Regions from separate parts of the Polycladomyces abyssicola genome, predicted to be linked through region 2. Evidence: riboswitches for the same ligand, from Rfam matches in the RefSeq annotation. Region 2 holds a riboswitch; each other region holds the start of a gene.

Region 1 (3,209 bases), 1.5 Mb from region 2:
CACCTGCGCTTCTTTGACAACCCCCGGGACGAATTCCAGCATGTGACCTACATCATGGAACTGTTGATCTCGGAGGCCAACTGGCACCAACTGCTCCGTCACAACCGGCGGACGCATTTCTCCTACGGTGAACCGACGGTCAAACTTGGATACACCATCCCGCCGCATGTGGAAGCGGCCGGGCTGACCTCAATTTATGAGGAAGCGGTGTTATTGGCAACGGAAACATATGAGCGCATCGCCGCCCGTTTTCCCGAATCAGCCGCCTATTGCGTGAGCAACGCGCACCATCGTCCCGTTACCGCCACCGCTTCGCTGTGGGAGCTGTACCATCTCATCAACCTGCGCACCTCACCGGAAGCACAGTGGGACATCCGCCTTACATTTGAGACATTGCATCGGGAGCTGCAAGAGAAACATCCTGTGTTTGCCCGCTATGCACAACGACGATTGGGCTGAAATTGAAAACGCCCCCGATCTTCGGGGGCGGACAGCTTGATAAAAAAGATGCGCCTTCCATTCCGATATGTCATTGCCTGAGCCAGAAAAAGCGCCGATTTTGGAATTCGCAGAACGAACCCATGACAATATGGTGTAGCGTGGAGGGAACGGCATTGCTTCTATCACTCAAACAAGATTGGACGTTATGGACACAACAGGACTGGGTGGATGCTGCACAGATAGTCAGTTCTGTAGGGCAAGTACTCAGTGCGGTTTTGACTTTGGTCACAGTCTTTTTTGCTTACAGTCAGATCAACCAGGCAAGGAAGGACGCACAACCTGAGGTAGCGATCTTTATAGCAGAAGACCGACGAAGACACTCGATTGATATTATCCTGACCAATGTGAAAAGTCTTCCTGTTTTTGTGAAGACCTTTATGTTGCGTTATTTTGATCAATCAGGCAGAGTGATCACGATTGGACGCCAGCAACTACTGAGAAAAGGGTATATCAATCCCTATCATCGAGTAAACGATCCGAAAAGCTTACTCGGAATGGGTAATACCTACAAAGTGACACTACATAGCCATTGTTTGAATCCGAGTACCATGATGTCGGAGACTTCTCACATCCCTCGAAGAGCAGCAGCACGCCTGAGAGGAATCTTCACGAGACTGTTAGGGTTACGGCATGCCAGACATCATCATATTGCAGAATTGCGTTTTATCACACCGGGCGTACATCCTGATCCAACAGTGTACTTTTACGCAGTGATTCATCACGACGTAACCATAAATTATTGGGTTTATGCCACCACAAGAAAACTCAAATCGCATGATGATATCAAGAAAGCGGGGATTTTGGTCGCAACTTACGCCATGCCCGATTACAGTAAACAAGTGGCCAAATTCCACTAGTTGTAAGATCAATCAAAAAGCCATTGGGTCTATGAAGTACTCCTTCGTATGTTTCAATGGCTTTTTTGTCTCTGTAGCAAGACACTCTAAGGAAAAGCCCTATTATTTCCAAAACCGGCGTGGTATAATTCTACCCGTTCTACTCATGTAAGATTGATACTCTTCTCCAAACTGATCGAGCATCATTTGTTCTTCTCGCGGTACACGCAAGAAATACATTATCATCAACGACAAAAAAGGGGACCACCCTGCTATCCAGTTATGCAATAACAAAACTTGGGCGACTCCCCACATCAAACTAGCTGCATACATAGGGTGCCTCACATATTTGTATACTCCACTGGTAATGAGTTGATGTCCTTTCCTCAATTCAAGAGTAGGAGACCAGTTTCGTCCTAAATCAGCGTGGGAACGCCAAAATAGCCAGAGGGCTACAACGGAGAATACTACTCCAATCCATCCCGCCCATGATGGAAGCTGATAATCGGCAAAACTCAATAACGGAGTGAAGACATAGATGAGTGGAATGACTAACATCCCGACGGACATCAGAGAGAGTAGGAATATCTCTAAAATCGTTTTACGGCTGTCAACGATCTGATTCGTTTTAGTCTGCCTACTAAATGGAGCGCGAATAATGGACATTGTTACCAGACCCGTAAAATAGATGATTTTGAACATACTTTGTCCTCCCTCAACATCTTTTCGTGATGGATGGCAGAAACCCATTACAAAGTTAGGGTTATTTCCAGCCTACTCGCACGAAAGTGATTACCAGCAACAACAGAAAAAGCCACGAGAAGGGTATCTTCACGTGGCTTTTTTTGGCACAGCAAAAATAGCGTGCTCCCGCGCGTTCACTCCCCCTCTCAAAACGCTTACGAGGTTAGCTGACGGATTCGGGTGGCTGAGAGTCACCCTACCCAGGCATGGAAAAAATCCACCCCGGGATTCACCCCATGCAGTCCGTGACAGATCACCACAGTCTGCAGTTGGTTCCCCCGCTCCCGCGTATCGCAGGACTCAGCGATTTACGAGGATATATTGATTATGAATTGAGCTCATCATACCCCCTCTAATCACATGTTGTAAAGTATAATAAACAGGCGCGGAATCAACCGTGCCAACGAAAGGTATGGACTATGTGCTGAAAGAGAACTTTCCCGAATAGAGAGCTTTTGTTTGCTGAACAGCGAATGACTATTCGGACTTAGCACTGAACGGAGCCAAGGCAAGGATTCGCTATCATTCATTTTCTGATACCACTAAAGATCAGATAAAACAAGGGATGCTCAATCGGGCATCCCGTTTCTTTCTGCATTACTTGTGAGGTATCCACTCCACACTAAAAGGTCAGTCACAAGACGCGGCTAGTTTCTTTTGGATCTAAGCGTTTTTGGCGCTTGTCGAACATGTGCCAAAAGAAAATCGGGGCGTACGCTTTATTCCGCATAAATCATCTTCACCGTCATGCCGCCATCGACTACGATGTTGGCTCCCGTCATGAATCCCGCCTCTTTGGAAGCCAAAAACAGTACCGCTTGTGCGATGTCGTCCGGCCTGCCCACGCGGCCGACCGGATGCTGGGCATGGTCAATTTCCCTTAGTTTCTCGGGTTGGCGTTGACTGCTTTTTTGCCAAGGGGAGACGTCGATCCAGCCCGGACTTACCGCATTGACACGGATCTCGGGTCCCAGACTGACGGCCAACGCATGAGTCAACGCCAAAATGCCGCCTTTGCTGGCGGAATACGCCTCGGTATGGGGCTCCGACATCAGTGCCCGGGTGGAAGCGATTTGGATGATGGCCGGGTCTTCTCCTTTTCGCAGCAAGGGTACCCCGTATTTGGCG
Region 2 (3,209 bases):
TGTCCCCAACCCGTTCCTGAACCAGGTCGATGAATCGGAGCACGGGACCGTTGACGCTCCGGTAGCGGGAGCGAGTAACAACGAGGCGGACGCCGGGATTCCATTGCTCCCACTTTTTCTCCATCTTGTCCGCATCCTCCTCGGTAAAGGCCACGTGAATCGCCACGATGTCATCCCCGATTGTCTTGGCGTAGGCGATCGTGTTGCGCACGACGCGGCTGATGCCCCCGACGGGAATGATGATGACATGATCTTTCTTTTCCGGCTTGTCGGCAGTGATGTCGATGCGAAGCTCTTCGGCAACAGCCTCATAGTGTTTTCGAACTTGATAAAAGGCGAAGATGAACAGCGGGATCACCAATACCACGATCCAAGCGCCTTCCGTAAATTTGGTGACGGCGAATATCAGCAGGACGATAAACGAGACGACCGCACCCGCAGCGTTGATCGCTATTTTACGCATCCAGCCCGGGTTGCGCTGCTTCCACCTGCGTACCACCATCCCGGTTTGTGACAAGGTGAACGATAAAAAGACGCCGATCGCATACAGGGGGATTAATCGTTCCACCTCTCCCTCAAACGCCACGATCAGTCCGATTGCGGCCAAGGCCAACACGATGATGCCGTTTGAGTAGTTGAGCCGGTCTCCGCGGGAAGCAAACATCCGCGGCATGAATTTGTCCTTGGCCATGATGGAGGCCAACAGCGGGAAGCCTGCGAAGGCAGTGTTGGCGGCCAGAATCAGGATCAGTGCTGTGGTCCCCTGGATGTAGTAATACGGCAACGTTCTGCCGAACGTCTCTTCGGCAATCTGGGAAAGCACCGTCTCCGTCGGACTGGGTGTGATGTGGTACAAATATGCCAGCAGGCTGGTACCACCGAACAACATGGCCAGCAATAAGCCCAGAAGCGCCAAGGTACGCGCCGCATTTTTCGTCTCCGGTTTACGGAAGGTGGGAGTGGCGTTGGAGATCGCTTCGACGCCGGTCAATGCAGAACATCCCGACGAGAACGCACGCAATAACAGAAACCATCCGAGACCAGCCGGAAAGGTGTGTGTCACTGGCGGGACGTTAGCAGGAATGCCATGGACCGCCACATTTCCCAACCCCACGAGCACCAAACCCAGCATGCCGAGGATAAACAGGTAGGTGGGGAATGAGAAAATCGTGCCGGATTCGCGTAAACCCCGTAAGTTGAGGAGCATGATGAGAAGGACAAAGAAAACGGAAATGAGCGTACTGTGCTTGTGTAAAACCGGGAACGCCGAAGTGATCGCGTCTGTCCCGGCCGAAACACTGACTGCCACTGTCAGTGTATAGTCGATCAACAGCGACGCACCGGCGATCAACCCTGCAAACCAACCCAGGTTGTCTGTCGAAACGATGTAGGCACCGCCCCCTCCTGGGTATTCGTGGATAATTTGCCGGTAGGAAAGGATGAGCAGTGTCAACAATCCGATAATCGCGCCGGATATGGGCAATGAATACCAAAGTGCCAGTGCGCCAATCGGAGCGAGTACGGTTAAAATCTGCTCCGTACCGTAAGCGACGGACGACAGCGCGTCCGATGACAATATTGGGAGTGCTTTCCAAACCGGCAGTTTTTCCTCCTGCAGTTGCTCAGTGCGAAGCGGGCGCCCGATGATCAAACGCTTCAGCGAGGATAACATCACATACACCTTCCCCAGATGGATTCCGTTTTTGTTTCAAACACAAAAAGCCATTGAAGTGTCCACTTCAATGACTTTCGGTCATGTGAAGAAGCACACTTCCCTCTCAGCACGCTTACGAGGTTAGCTGACGGATTCGGGTCCGTGAGAGTGACCCTACCGGTGAAGACACCGGATTCACCCCAAAAAAATTGGTTCCCCCGTTCCTGTACGGATTCAGCGCTCGGAGTGTGAAATTGTCAGTTATTAGGTTTTGTCATGATTAGCATTCTAATCCGTCTGACGGAAACTGTCAATCAATAATTTTCAACAGAACCGTAACAAATGGGCAACAGTTTTTGTCGAATCAGGAGGGTTTTTGTCGGGAATTGCGGAAAGGATATACCATTTCATTCCTTTCCTGGAGGTTGTGATGAAAGTTCCGGTGGGTTGGTTGGCGGGTGGATGGATAGGAGGCATCGCCGTTGTGTTGACAGGGGGAAGCGGGTATGAAGGATGGTGGTGGTTAGGGGCAGGAGTGCTCGGGATAGCAGGAGGGTGGTTGTGCCTGTGGCGGTGGCGGATGTGGACGACGACATGCACAGTACTGGCTTTTTTTGCCGGAGCCGCCTATACGTCATGGGTGGATACTCACAATGTCTCGTCCATCGATGATCGGTTGACTGATCAAGTCGGGATCAAGCTGCATGGGGTCGTCCAGTCCGCTCCTGAGGTGGATGGAGATCAGCTCACCTGTATGGTGAAAGTCTACCGGTTGGAGGTGCGTGGTGCCTTTCGACGCTTGACTGGTGAAAAAGTGTTGTTGCGTCTTCGATTACAATCTCAGTCGGAGTTGCGGACGGTTCGCGATTGGACGAGTGGGACGCGGCTGTCGGTGAACGGTGTACGGTTGACTCGCCCGGATCCGGCGAGAAATCCTGGCGGCTTTGATGCACGGGCGTTTTATCGCCGTCAATTTGTGCATTGGATCGCGTCGGCTGACGGGCTTCGCGGGGTTTCGGCGGAACAACCGCCCCCATGGGATGTATTCGCATGGGCAGACCGGATTCGGCGGAGCGGGGGCGACACGTTGGCGCAACTCTATCCTGAGGAGATATCCGGTTTGATTCGCGGATTGGTGCTGGGAGAGAGGAATGCGGTGCCGGAAGAGATCGACAGCCTGTTTGCCGAATGGGGACTGACGCATTTGTTGGCCATTTCAGGGATGAATGTGGCCGTCTTCGTTGCGGGCGTGTACGGTTTGTTGACCCGATTGCGCTTAACGCGTGAAGTGGCTGGCGGACTCACGATCGTATCGTTGCCGATATTTGCATGGGTAACAGGCGCGGAAGCATCCGTTGTCCGGGCGTCCCTGATGGCCGGGTTCGCCCTCGTTGCCACGGTTTTCGGCATGTGGCACAACCGACTGAGCTTTTTGTTTCTGGCAGGATGGTTGATGCTGTTGTGGAATCCGTATCAGCTTCTGGAGGCGGGGTTTCAGCTGACCTGTTTGATCACGCTCGGCTTGCTGGTGGCGGTCGAACCACTCAGTAGCCTG
Region 3 (3,209 bases), 350 kb from region 2:
GTGGGTGGCGGAAGCGATGAGCGGCCCCGTCACAGCCGATGTGTTGCGCCAGTTGGGCGGACGGTTGCGTGAAGCGGGCATCATGTATGAGCCGCAGTTTGACGCGTTCATCCCGGCATTGGCCGAATCCAATGTCACCAAACAGGAATTGATCGCGTATTTCAATACGTTGGCGAAAGCGTGGTTGGGTATGGAAACCGAGGCGTTCTCGCCCAAAAGCGCGTTGTGGGAGCTGGGGCGTCATGTGTTCCAGGAATGGTATCTGGGTGACGACCGATACCGGCAGGTGGAAGACAAGGCACCGGCCACACCGGGCAAAAACGGATTTTTGCACCAGGAGATTCCGCTGGCCGATCCCCGGAAGATTAGACAAGTGCTGGACGGGTTACGGAGAGAGGGTATCGTGTTGGGATTGGGAACCGGCCGTCCGCTGATTGAGACGGAAGTGCCGCTTACCGCCCTCGGATTGTATGATGCGTTTGACCCGGAACGGATCGTCACCGCAGATGATGTGATTCAGGCTGAACAGGCGCACCCGGAACATGCCCCGCTCGGTAAACCGCAACCGTACACATATTTAAAAGGATATTTCGGTCGGAGCAAAGCGGATGCAGAGGTGCTCACCGTCGATTTGCCTTTGTCCAAAGGCGAAGAAGTGTTGATCGTGGGGGATTCGATTGCCGATTTGTTGGCAGCCCGAAAAATGGGTTGCAAGTTTGCAGCCACGTTGACGGGATTGACCGGAGAGGCCGCGCGAGCCAAGTTTGAGGAGTTGGGCGCCGATTATATTGTGCGCGATGTGACAGAATTGTCTCGCGTTATCAGCGGAACCGGACGGTAAACCGACGTTTGCAACAAAGTGATAGCCTGTCCGATCACCCTTCAGGTGGCCATTTTTTCCCAAGTGAAGAATCGGAAAAGCGCAGGACTCTATCGCGGGCATTATCCTGTTGAGTGAAGCGTACTATGCCCGCTTCCTGCGATTCCGGTTCAGGATTCTCAACAAAAGTCCACTTTTCATACATTTAAGTTGACTATAATTCCACGTTTTTTGCATAATAGAATCGGGAAGGATAAAAACTGCCCGTCCTTTTTCGAAGAAGAAAAAGGACCAAATCCTACATATTGGAGGGTGAATCATGGCCAAGCACGAACTGCCTGCATTGCCGTATGCCCATGACGCGTTGGAGCCGTACATCGATGCGCAAACGATGGAAATTCACCATGGCCGGCATCACGCCACATATGTCAACAACTTGAATGCGGCGTTGGAAGGTCACACCGCCTTGGCGGAAAAATCCATTGAAGACTTGTTGCGCAACATTGACCAAGTACCGGAAAGCATTCGTACCGCTGTGCGCAACAACGGAGGCGGTCATGCGAACCACAGCCTGTTCTGGCAAATCATGAGTCCGAATGGTGGCGGTGAACCGAGCGGGGAGCTGGCTAACGCGATCAACCAAGCTTTCGGCAGCTTCGACCGATTCAAAGAAGAATTCACCAAAGCGGCAACCACCCGTTTCGGTAGCGGTTGGGCTTGGCTGGTCGTGAAAAAAGACGGTTCCTTGGCCGTGACGAGCACACCGAACCAAGACAGCCCGCTGATGGATGGCGACACGCCGATTTTGGGCTTGGACGTGTGGGAGCACGCCTACTATCTCAAATATCAAAACAAGCGTCCGGAATACATCAAAGCGTTCTGGAACGTGGTAAACTGGGACGAAGTCGCCAAACGGTACCAAGCGGCGCGCGGATAAAAAGGACGGAAAAAAGCACGGTGGGGAAGATTCCACCGTGCTTTTTTGTTGTGTAATTTCCAAGGAAATACATACCTTACATTCTAATCATTTTCGCTTGAAAGGTTTCCATATCCAACTTATAATGGTCAACGTGTATCAGACAGGCCGAATCTCCGTGTCGGTGTTCGGCGCGGGGTACGGGGGATGCAATCATTGTTGGGGTGAAGCCGCCATTTCGGCGGCCGGGATTAACTCCTTTCCCGAACCCGTCAGCTAACCTCGGAGGCTTTGAAAGGAGGCATAACATGTCTATTTGGAAAAAGTGGGCGTGGTTGCTCACTGGAGCAGTAGTTGCGGTGATCGTTGCAGCGGTTCCGTTTGGAAGCGGAAAGGCGGAAGCCGCTGCACCGACGATGATACAATACGGCAGCAATAACGGAGATGTCTGGGATTTGCAATATCGCTTGCAACAGCTGGGGCTGTACCGTGGCAAGCTGGACGGTATTTACGGTTTGAAAACGGAAAAAGCGGTTATCCAGTATCAGATTCATCATAAATTGCGAATTGATGGCATTACCGGCCCCCAAACGTGGGGATCGTTGAAGCGGCATACAGTGTCCAAACAGACGGTATCCAAAAAAGCACACAAGCAGCCTCTTCATTCTGTAAATTCCCGTTTTTCTAAAAAAGACATTTCGTTGATTGCACGAGCTGTATACAGTGAAGCACGAGGTGAACCTTACAAAGGGCAAGTGGCTGTAGCCGCTGTAATTTTGAACCGGATTGATTCACCGGAGTTTCCGAAAACAGTAAGCGGTGTGATTTTCCAAGACGGTGCGTTTACGGCGGTACAGGACGGGCAGTTCTGGTTGAGCCCCAACAGTACAGCCTATCGCGCTACGATGGATGCGATCCGAGGATGGGACCCGACAAACGGTGCACTGTACTATTTCAACCCGGACACCGCAACTTCTGATTGGATCTGGTCTCGCCCGCAAATCAAAAAAATCGGAAAGCATATTTTCACGAAGTGACGAGGAAAAGCCCGTTCCCATGGGGGACGGGCTTTTCTTATTGAGTAAAAACCGGCGTGTCCGGAAATATTTTGAGAGGAGATGTTTATTTATTTTTAGCTTGACAAAAGTAAGTATATAAATGCATAATATCAACGTAACTAAAGTTAGTTTAATGAAAGGAAGGAAGGCTCACATGGCGACGGTTTTGTACATCACTGCCAATCCCAAACCGGAAGATCAGTCGTTCAGCCTGCAGGTGGGACAGGCATTTTTGAATACCTACCGGGAGGCCCATCCCGAAGATAAAATCGTCGAGTTGGATGTGTACAAACTGGACATCCCCTTCTTGGACGAAGATGTTTTCAGTGGTTGGGGCAAATTGCAACAGGGAACCGCGTTTGAGGAATTGTCTGCAGAAGAGCAGAAAAAAGTGGGACGGATCAATGAGATCGTC
Region 4 (3,209 bases), 650 kb from region 2:
ATTTTTCCTCATATTGAGTTACCTTTCCTCACTCTTGGTACGACGCTTGGAATCAAGGCTCAAAATCAATCAAAAAGGATTAATTAACTGAGGGAAATGAGGTTATGCGTATGAAATCGGATAATATAAAATCCATTACGGTTCAACCGGAACCAATTGTGCGTTACCGAAAGGTCAGCAAGTTTTATGGCGAGACTCAAGTATTACACGAAATCGATTTCGATTTGGCTCCGGCAGAAAAAGTAGCAGTCATTGGGCCGAGCGGGTCCGGCAAGACTACATTTGCCCGTATTTTGATGACGTTGGAAAGGCCGACGTCGGGGACGATTGAAGTAGACGGTGAGTTGCTCTGGCACAAAAAAAAGGGTGGAAAGCTTGTTCCGGCTGATGAAAAGCATCTGCATCAAGTGCGCGGCAAAATTGGAATGGTGTTTCAGCAGTTTAATCTGTTTCCGCACATGAACATTTTACGAAATGTGACGGAGGCTCCGATCAAGGTATTGGGATTATCTAAGGAAGAAGCGACAGAGCAGGCCAAAACAATGCTTGAAAAAGTGGGGTTGCTGGATAAGATGGACGCTTATCCATCACAATTATCTGGCGGCCAGCAGCAACGGGTGGCGATTGCCCGTGCCTTGGTGATGCAACCCAAGATCATGTTGTTTGATGAGGTGACATCTGCGTTGGACCCGGAGCTTGTCGGCGAGGTGCTCGGGGTGATCAAGGAGATTGCTGCTGAAGGGAATATGGCGATGTTGTTAATTACGCATGAAATGGGTTTTGCCCGGGAAGTGGCGGATCGGGTCGTTTTCTTTGACGAAGGACGAATTATGGAAGAAGGACCCCCGGAAAAGATTTTTGGTAACAGTCATCCGAAAAGTCCACGCTTAAGTAAGTTTTTGGGCAGTTTCTGTGAGCAGACTTTAGGGTCGATGTCCAATTAGAGATGAATATCAGTGGAATGAAGCGTGAAAGGGAGCATAGATCAATTAATCCGATCTGAATACAGGAGAACAAGTATGTTTGGAAAATAACGGAATTTATCGGCGGTGAGTAATTGCGGGGAATATGGTAATATAAAGAATATGAAAATTATTAACTATTTATTGAATAAAAATGTTTATTTTGACAATTAAAGATATCCCGTATTTCGATGGAAACGGGGGAACCAAGTGTTGGGGGAATTCCGGTTAGACACCGGAAGGGATGTAAAGCACTTTTCTGCCATCCTGCCCGCCAGCCAGCCTCGTCGGCTGGAGCTGGGAGATCCAAGGGATCTGCCCTTTTGCACCGGACTGATGTTTCCGATGCAAGAGAGAGCGGATCAGAGTCTTTACCTGACCCATACGGATTTCACAAGACGGACCGGTACAGACTTTTTCCTTGGAATTTGGTTCCTGGGAGAAAGTTTGCACCGGTCTTATCTTTTTCAATCGGCGATGACGCGCTATGCGTGAGGTTTTTGGCATAGTGTCGAGCCGTCGGTACTGGTGAGGAGGTGATAAATCTGGAAACCGGGTTGATGAACAAAGTAGTGCTTCGCCAACCGCAGGTAGCGGATGGAACCAGTATCTGGCACCTGGTTAGGGATACCGGAGTGTTGGACGTCAATTCCCCTTACAGTTATCTGATGCTGTGCAAGTTTTTTTCGGATACTTGTGTGGTGGCCGAACAGGAGGGACAAATCGTCGGTTTTGTGTCAGCGTTTCGACTACCGGCAGACCAGCAAACCCTCTTTGTGTGGCAGGTGGCGGTGGCCGAGTCTCAACGGGGCAAAGGGTTGGGAAAGGCACTCCTGAAAGCGTTGATCCGTCGGGAAGCTTGCAAGAATGTCCGTTACCTTGAAGCAACTGTCTCTCCGTCGAATCTTTCATCCGAGGCTTTATTCCGGGGATTCGCACGGGATTTTGCAACGCGCTGCGAAGTTTCGGAGTGTTTCCCCGCCCATCTGTTTCCGGGGGGAAATCATGAGTCGGAGATGACATTTCGGATCGGACCATTTCGTTATCAAACTTAACCAGGGGGGATTTGGTGAAAGTTGTAGAGGAATTACGTTCACCATTGAAGGTTTTTGAAACTTTGGAATCAGAGGTTCGTAGTTACTGTCGAAGTTTTCCAACTGTCTTTGCAAAAGCGAGCGACTATCAGCTGTGGGATCGGGACGGCCGGGAATATGTCGACTTTTTTGCCGGTGCTGGAGCGTTAAACTACGGTCACAATAATCAACGGATCAAGGCCAAGCTGATCGACTATTTGATGGATGATGGTATTACGCACAGTCTTGATATGGCGACAGAAGCAAAAGAGAAACTGCTGGAACGATTTCATGATGTCATTTTAAAGCCGCGAAAGCTTCACTATAAAGTGATGTTTCCGGGACCGACAGGCACCAATTCGGTGGAAAGTGCGCTGAAACTAGCCCGCAAAGTAACCGGTCGGGATTTGATCATGAGTTTCACAAACGCGTTTCATGGCATGACAATCGGTTCCCTGTCGATTACCGGGAACGAATCCAAGCGAAAAGGCGCTGGTATTCCACTAACGAATTCGATCTCAATGCCGTTTGACAGTTATTTTGGCAGCGAGGCCGACACGGTCAGTTACATTGAGCGTTTTCTCGAAGATAATGGCAGCGGCATTTCTCTCCCTGCAGCCATTATCCTTGAGACCGTTCAGGGTGAAGGCGGAATCAATGTGGCCAGTTTTGAGTGGCTCCGCAAAATTGAAGAACTGTGCCGACGCTGGAATATCCTGTTGATTGTCGATGATGTACAGGTAGGATGTGGACGAACAGGGCCATTCTTTAGCTTTGAACCGGCCGGCATCTATCCTGACATCGTCTGTCTGTCGAAATCAATTGGAGGATATGGCATCCCGTTGGCCATGACCTTGATCAAACCTGAGTATGATTTGTGGGAACCGGGTGAACATAACGGCACTTTTCGGGGCCATAACTTAGCTTTCGTCGCTGCAACAGAAGCACTCAGTTACTGGGAAGACGACCAGTTCAGCCGAGAAATCCTGGAGAAGGGAGAGAAAGTCAGACTCTTCCTGGAAATGCTTGCACAAAACTATCCCGAGATGGAAGCTGAAGTGCGAGGAAGAGGGCTTCTCCAGGGAATTAAAATCGGCGTTGACGGGTTAGCTGAAAAAATATGCGCGGCCGCGTTTGAACGGGGATTGATTATGGAAACTTCTGGTCCCAACAG

The links. Region 2 has a riboswitch for cyclic di-AMP ahead of KI215_RS11095 (APC family permease). Riboswitches for the same ligand answer to the same signal wherever they lie in the genome.
Region 1: another riboswitch for cyclic di-AMP. It lies ahead of KI215_RS03320 (protein-S-isoprenylcysteine O-methyltransferase); the one in region 2 lies ahead of KI215_RS11095 (APC family permease).
Region 3: another riboswitch for cyclic di-AMP. It lies ahead of sleB (spore cortex-lytic enzyme); the one in region 2 lies ahead of KI215_RS11095 (APC family permease).
Region 4: another riboswitch for cyclic di-AMP. It lies ahead of ectA (diaminobutyrate acetyltransferase); the one in region 2 lies ahead of KI215_RS11095 (APC family permease).

Annotation. Positions count from the first base shown of each region.
Region 1 is NZ_AP024601.1:659,814-663,022, reverse strand. Features, by position in the region: gene KI215_RS03330 (FAD-dependent thymidylate synthase) at 1-459, shown strand, start outside; gene KI215_RS03325 (hypothetical protein) at 615-1,358, shown strand; gene KI215_RS03320 (protein-S-isoprenylcysteine O-methyltransferase) at 1,461-2,039, opposite strand; cyclic di-AMP (ydaO/yuaA leader) riboswitch at 2,218-2,397, opposite strand; gene KI215_RS03315 (SDR family oxidoreductase) at 2,801-3,209, opposite strand, start outside.
Region 2 is NZ_AP024601.1:2,197,583-2,200,791, reverse strand. Features, by position in the region: gene KI215_RS11095 (APC family permease) at 1-1,672, opposite strand, end outside; cyclic di-AMP (ydaO/yuaA leader) riboswitch at 1,769-1,904, opposite strand; gene KI215_RS11090 (DNA internalization-related competence protein ComEC/Rec2) at 2,085-3,209, shown strand, end outside.
Region 3 is NZ_AP024601.1:2,547,520-2,550,728, reverse strand. Features, by position in the region: gene KI215_RS12795 (HAD family hydrolase) at 1-841, shown strand, start outside; gene KI215_RS12790 (superoxide dismutase) at 1,140-1,757, shown strand; cyclic di-AMP (ydaO/yuaA leader) riboswitch at 1,893-2,042, shown strand; gene sleB (spore cortex-lytic enzyme) at 2,045-2,773, shown strand; gene KI215_RS12780 (FMN-dependent NADH-azoreductase) at 2,949-3,209, shown strand, end outside.
Region 4 is NZ_AP024601.1:2,849,427-2,852,635, reverse strand. Features, by position in the region: gene ehuD (ectoine/hydroxyectoine ABC transporter permease subunit EhuD) at 1-91, shown strand, start outside; gene ehuA (ectoine/hydroxyectoine ABC transporter ATP-binding protein EhuA) at 111-944, shown strand; cyclic di-AMP (ydaO/yuaA leader) riboswitch at 1,132-1,271, shown strand; gene ectA (diaminobutyrate acetyltransferase) at 1,523-2,017, shown strand; gene ectB (diaminobutyrate--2-oxoglutarate transaminase) at 2,032-3,209, shown strand, end outside.